2 regions of the Paenibacillus sp. FSL R7-0297 genome follow, and region 2 is predicted to be linked to the other one. Evidence: riboswitches for the same ligand, from Rfam matches in the RefSeq annotation. Region 2 holds a riboswitch; the other holds the start of a gene.
The links. Region 2 has a riboswitch for cyclic di-AMP ahead of MKZ24_RS04170 (C40 family peptidase). Riboswitches for the same ligand answer to the same signal wherever they lie in the genome.
Positions count from the first base shown of each region.

Region 1: linked by a shared signal. The riboswitch ahead of MKZ24_RS14075 (alpha/beta fold hydrolase) and the one ahead of MKZ24_RS04170 (C40 family peptidase) in region 2 are both predicted to bind cyclic di-AMP.

Region 1 covers NZ_JBBPAQ010000001.1:3,223,813-3,227,019, forward strand. Annotated here, with positions in the region: gene MKZ24_RS14055 (Na+/H+ antiporter subunit D) at 1-370, shown strand, start outside; gene MKZ24_RS14060 (Na+/H+ antiporter subunit E) at 376-858, shown strand; gene MKZ24_RS14065 (Na(+)/H(+) antiporter subunit F1) at 858-1,151, shown strand; gene mnhG (monovalent cation/H(+) antiporter subunit G) at 1,141-1,500, shown strand; cyclic di-AMP (ydaO/yuaA leader) riboswitch at 1,499-1,632, shown strand; gene MKZ24_RS14075 (alpha/beta fold hydrolase) at 1,621-2,439, shown strand; gene MKZ24_RS14080 (cation:proton antiporter) at 2,548-3,207, shown strand, end outside.
Region 2 covers NZ_JBBPAQ010000001.1:985,660-988,866, forward strand. Annotated here, with positions in the region: cyclic di-AMP (ydaO/yuaA leader) riboswitch at 157-295, shown strand; gene MKZ24_RS04165 (C40 family peptidase) at 353-781, shown strand; cyclic di-AMP (ydaO/yuaA leader) riboswitch at 1,169-1,312, shown strand; gene MKZ24_RS04170 (C40 family peptidase) at 1,318-1,809, shown strand; gene MKZ24_RS04175 (GNAT family N-acetyltransferase) at 2,058-2,543, shown strand; gene MKZ24_RS04180 (c-type cytochrome) at 2,670-3,026, shown strand; gene MKZ24_RS04185 (4a-hydroxytetrahydrobiopterin dehydratase) at 3,132-3,207, opposite strand, start outside.

The sequences.
Region 1 (3,207 bases), 2.2 Mb from region 2:
CTGGATGTTCTTTACTCTTGCGCTTGCCCTGACAGGTATTCCGCCGCTGAGCGGGTTTGCCGGCAAAATCCTGATCATCCGCGGAGCTCTGGCTGAGGGAATGCTGACGTTGTCCTTAATTGGACTAGGATCGAGCTTACTGGTGCTGTATTCCCTGATGAAGGTGTTCAGGCTGGCATTCTGGGGAAATGAACCTGTGAAAGAGCTGCCTAAAGTGAGCTTGAAGGCTGCATCGGCTGTTGCCGCCGGACTCCTGCTGCTTGTGATTGCAATGGGGGTTGGTGCCGAGTCCGTGTATACTTATGTATCGCAGGCTGGAGAGGTATTGGCTTCACCTGCGCTATACATTGAAGCCATAATGAAGGAGTAGAGAAGATGGCCCTACAATTCCTGTTAAATCTGTTGATTGCCTTTCTGTGGATGGCGATAAATAACAATGGCTCTGGTTCAAGCTTCATCGTAGGCTATGTGCTCGGTATTATATTATTGCTGATTTTGACGAAATCCCTGGCCCGGACCCGGCCATTCTATCTCATACGTATATGGGCTATACTGAAGCTTCTGCTGATCTTTGCCCGTGAACTTACGGTCTCGAATTTCGTGGTCATCGGCCATATCATCCGTCCGAAGCTGGCTATACGTCCCGGCATCTTTGCTTATGAGACTGCCTTGACCTCGGCTTGGGAGGTTACGCTGTTATCGTGCCTGATCTGTCTGACACCGGGAACCCTGACCCTTGATGTTTCGAAGGATGGCAAGACGCTGTACATTCATGCTATTGATATTAAAGATGCAGAGCTGTTGGTCACGCAGATTAGAGGCACTTTCGAACAGGCAATTATGGAGGTGACCCGGTAATGATCCAAGTTATACTAACTGTGGCCATGATCATTCTGGCGCTGGCGATGCTGGCATGCCTGTTCCGTCTCCTGAAAGGGCCAACCCGTTCAGACAGGGTTACCGCACTCGATACGATAGGCATTCATATACTCGCTATGATCACCGTTTTCTGTATGCTGCTGGATACCCAGGATTTTCTAGAAGTCATTCTGGTTATCGGTATTCTTACGTTTATTGGAACAACGGCACTGGCCAGATATATTGAACGGGGAGCCGTTATAGAAGATGGAGGGAACCCGAATGACAGGTGAACTGATTAGCTCCATTATTGTGGTAATTGGTGCAGTCTTCTGCGGTTTAAGTGCCTTCGGCTTAGTCCGGCTGCCTGATGTGTACCTGCGTTCACATGCGGCTACCAAAAGTGCAACCTTCGGGGTACTGTGCTTGCTGACAGGAGGCTTCCTGTACTTTTGGTTTAAAGACGGAACGGTTAATGTCAAGCTGCTGCTGGCGATTGTTTTTGTATTCATCACTTCACCGGTGGCAGGCCATTTAAATGGCCGGGCAGCCTACCGTTCCGGAGTCCCCTTGTGGAAGGGGAGCATACAGGATGATCTGAAGGTCCTGGGGGAAGAAAGTCAGGAAACGTCTGCAAAATAATACTTAATCGCTGAATTCCTTATAGGAAGCGGGGGAACCAGGTTATATGGGGTGAATCTCGGATAAACGAGTAGGGCTACTTTCAGGGCCCGAATCCGGCAGCTAACCCCGCAAGCGTTCATGAGAGGATGCATTGGTTATGCCGCAACGTCGCTGTATTACGAGATGTCGGGCAGCGGTCTGCCCATTGTTTTTATTCATGATTATTCGACCTCCCATCATCTGTTTGACCCGCAAGCGGATTATTTCAGCAAGCGTGCGAAAGTGGTCGTATTCGATTTAAGAGGGAACGGACAATCGGGGAAAATGGATGTGGAGATTAGCCGGATCGTAGACACACAATGTGAAGATTTGAAGCTGTTGTTGGACGCTTTGGCTGTAGAGAGGGCTGTTATCGTAGCTTGTTCCAGTGGTGCTGTGCTCGCCCAGAAATTCGCCTATCTGTACCCTGAGCGGGTGATTAATATGGTATTGGTGGACAGCTATTTCCAGGGAGAATACACAGCTAGAGGCGGGAAAGTGAAAGGAATCTTCGAGGTCTGCGCATGGGCCGCCCATTATCTTCCTGCCGAAATGTTTATCCGTTCTTTACGCATCACCTACAATAAATGGCTCTCAGCTTATCATATTCTCAGGAAAGAGCTTGTGCATGAACGGACCACTGAATTAATTATGCAGCGGCTGGCACTTAGACAAACGGACAGCTACGGATTCGCGTTACGGCTGCAGGTTCCTGTTCTTGTTGTATCCGGGAATCAGAATGAATGGGCATTGGAGCAGGTGAAAAGAACAGCCGGCAAGTATCCGTCTGCCCGCCTGGCGATCCTTGAAGACGCCATGTACCCGAGTCACCTGTGTCAACCCCAGCTCTTCAACCGTATATTGCTGGATTATCTTAGGGAACAGCATAGTTTTCAGCGGGCGGCGGCCGGCAAGTAGGAGGGAGATAGATGATTATTGCCAGCTGATTTGCTAATAATAGAATAGATGTGGATACTGATTCGCTGAAGAAATCTTTCCTCTAAAAAACAATATATGGGGTGTTATATGAATCAGTTTGATGATGTATTTATTCAGATATTAATTCTGCTTGCCATATCCATGGGAGTCATTGCAGTTGCCAAAAAAATGAATCAGCCCTATTCCATCGCGCTTGTAGTGGTGGGGCTGCTGCTGGGGTTTGTGCATATTCCTATTTTGGTGGAAGCAGAGGCTTTCATCACCCAGTCGCATGTCTTTCAGGCGATCATCATCTCATTATTCTTACCGATTCTCTTGGGGGATGCCACCTTAAAGCTTCCTTTCTCCCATCTTCGGGAGCAACATAAGCCGGTGCTGGCTTTGGCTTTTGGAGGAACCTTGTTGTCATTTCTCATCATCGGCTTGGCTGTGTATTGGGGGCTGGGCCTTCCGCTTATTGTTTCCTTCACCTTTGCTGCGCTGATGAGTGCGACAGACCCCATTAGTGTGATTTCGATTTTTAAATCTTTGGGTGTCCCGAAGAATATTGTTACTATTATAGAAGGAGAATCTCTTTTTAATGATGGGATTGCTGTAGTGCTGTTTCAAATCTCTTCGGTGTACCTGCTGTCTTATATGGAAATGGGCTGGGTAGGGGTTGGCAGCGGAATTCTGCTGTTCCTAAAATTTTCTTTAGGCGGTATCCTTATCGGAGCGATAATGGGATATTTGTTCTCGCAATTAATT
Region 2 (3,207 bases):
TTTTGTTTACAGCTGCGACAAGTGCATTTGCAAAACTGTAAATCCTTTGGTACAATGATGCCTGTACTACTAGTAACAAATTTGTAATCTTTCAAATGGAATTATGCAGCTATGTAACCGAAGCCATTAACCTTATGTCGATATGTCACTATTCTGGTGCACAAAACGCCGAATTCCCAGCACCGGGGAGTGGGGGAACCATATTTTGGGTGAATTGATCTCGCTTTAGAGGGGTCATAGGGGAACCTTCTACCGAATCCTTAAGCTAACCTCGCAGGCCTTGGAAGGAGTACATCTTTTGAGAAGTCAGAACTTTAAGAAGAAATGCACCACAGCAGCGCTAGGTCTTGTGATGGTATTTACACTCGGAGCGGGCAGCGCTTTCGCAGATTCCAAAATGGATACTGTGATCTCAAAAACCATTGGAACGTCATATAAAACCGGGGGCACCAGCACCAGCGGCTTTGATTGTTCCGGATTCACCAAATACGTATTCAAGAGTATCGGCCTGACCTTGCCGCGCACCTCTAAGGCACAGTACAGCGTTGGAACAGCCGTATCCAAGAGTAATTTGCGTTCCGGTGATTTGGTATTCTTCAATACCCTGGGCAACGGAGTTTCCCATGTCGGTATTTATGTTGGCAATGGAAAATTCGCACAATCCTCCACTTCGCGTGGTGTAACCATCAGTTCGCTGAGTCAGGCATACTGGGCCAACCGCTACGTTGGCGCTAAAAGAGTAATGAGCACAACAGCCTACCAAGCTGTCGCTTACGATTGAACCCTTGAACATTTCCTCGAATATTTGTACCTCTAACATCTAAATGTAACTTATACGAGCCCGGTTTTGATTATTGCCGTAATCATTTCCGGGTTTTTCCTTTTCCTTATTCTACCTTTTACACTCATCTGCAGGCCCTGAAACACCTTTTTATCCCAAATCCAAAGAAAATTCATCAACAGCTCACCCGCTGCGTTAAATATGAGTCTTTCTATGCAGCTATAACTCTAAAAAACGCAAAAAAAATGCATTAATATGTTATAAGTGATTGCCAAGCGCCCTAGTCTTTGCTACAATTATCGCAGTGAGCTTTTAGTAACATTTTTGTAATTATTGAATCGCTTTTAACAAAGGTTTTGTCATGTATTGAATAACAGCTAATCCTAATCAACAGTCGTGCCGAGTTCCCTAAAGATTTAGGGAAACGGGGGAACCAACTTTGGGTGAATTGACCTCCTATTCTAAGAGGGGTCATAGGGGACCTTCAACCGAACCCTTAAGCTAACCTCGTAGGCATTTGGAAGGGGTATTTACTTTTGAAGAAGAAGCTAGCAGCCGCAGTACTAAGCTTTTCCATCATCTTCACCATTGGAGCAGGAAGCGCTTTCGCGGATTCCAAAATGGATAAAGTTATCGACAAAGCCATCGGGACCAAATACGTATCCGGCGGTGTATCCACGAACGGTTTTGATTGCTCCGGATTTACAATGTATGTTTTTGATAAGATCGGAATTAACCTGCCCCACCAATCCGGCTCCCAATATCAGATGGGCACTGCTATATCCCGTGATGAGATGAGACCGGGCGATCTTGTATTCTTCAATACAAGCGGCAAAGGCGTTTCCCATGTCGGTATTTATGTTGGTGACGGTGAGTTCGCACATGCTTCTTCCTCGCGTGGTGTAACCATCAGTTCGCTGAGTGACAGCTACTACGTCAACCGCTACGTTGGCGCCAAACGGATTATGAGTACAGATGCTTACAAGACTGTAGCTACTGATTCCGAAGACAATGACGATGTGCAATAATTTGTCCTAAATATAAGCGCTTTTCCAGGATTTTTGCCGAAATCTTGGAGGAGGGCTTATTTTTTTGTCTATAAAATTACTTACCCCGCTCTATATTTGTAAAACATCAATTCGGCCCTTTCCTAAAATATTTTTTGGCGTTTGTCAAGTTCCGGTCTATCTGCAAGGTTTTTGCGTCGTATCCTGCTCATTTTGTATATAATATTTATAGAATGAAGTAATGTTCCCTTGAAAGGTGGCCTCCGCTTATGATAAGTTCTCCGGTATCTTTTTATGTTGTTGCTATGGAGTCGCGGCATGGCGCTGAGATCTGTGAGTGGAACTATAGGCCCCCGTATAATATTTACGGCTGGATGCCCTGGGAGCAGATGCAGGCGCTCGGTGTTGAATTCGGTGATCCGCAGCTGCGCAGCGAACAATACGTTTCCATCGTGAACGGACAGGGAATCCTATGCGGCTTCGCCCAGCTGTTCCCTATGGAGGGTGTAGTCCGGCTCGGAATCGGCATGCGGCCCGATCTGTGCGGTCATGGCATGGGACATCTCTTCATGAAGGCCATCGTTCAGGCGGCTCTGTTGCGTTATCCGGAACGGGAGATCGATTTGGAGGTACTGACCTGGAATCAGCGGGCCATCCGTGCTTACCAGAAATGCGGATTTACCATAACGGATACTTATGAACGAAGAACTCCATCTGGCGATAAACCATTTTATTGTATGGTCTATGAGAAATAGCATTCCACTTCTGTATGTATGCAAATTTCCCAGGAGTTTCGTTCATTTTTTTGACACAAATACTATGATAACGCTTCACCATCCGGTATAATGAAGGAAGCAGCTTACATGAAGGGACGGATGCAGATGCAGAAATGGATCATGAGCGGTTTGTTTTTTGCCGCCTGTGCCTTTGCCGTGGTCTTAATGTTTACCCTGCCCGGCAAAGCCGAGGTGGCTGAAGAGAACAAGCCTACAATGCCTGAGGTTGTGCTGGACGCAGCCAGCGCGGAGGCCCTGGTAAAAGCCAACTGCATCACCTGCCACGGGGATCAGCTTCAGGGCGGTGTAGGGCCGAACCTGCAGCAGGAGGGCGCTCAGCATGACGCGGCGCAGATTTACAGCATTGTGACCAAGGGACGCGGGCAGATGCCTTCTTTCAAAGACAAACTAGCCCCTGAGGAAATTGCGAATGTCGCTTTATGGCTGGCCGAGAAGAAATAATAACATGCCCAAAGCAAAATGCCCGCTGCAAAAGATACCTGGTATCCTTGCACGGGCATTTTTATGGATCAGGCAGTACTGTCATTTCCATAAGGATCCTGTCCTCTAACGGTTTTTCTCAAAAGCCTCGTTAATTTCATTGGCCTGGCGGATATCCAGCTTCTGCACATCTGCAGGCAGA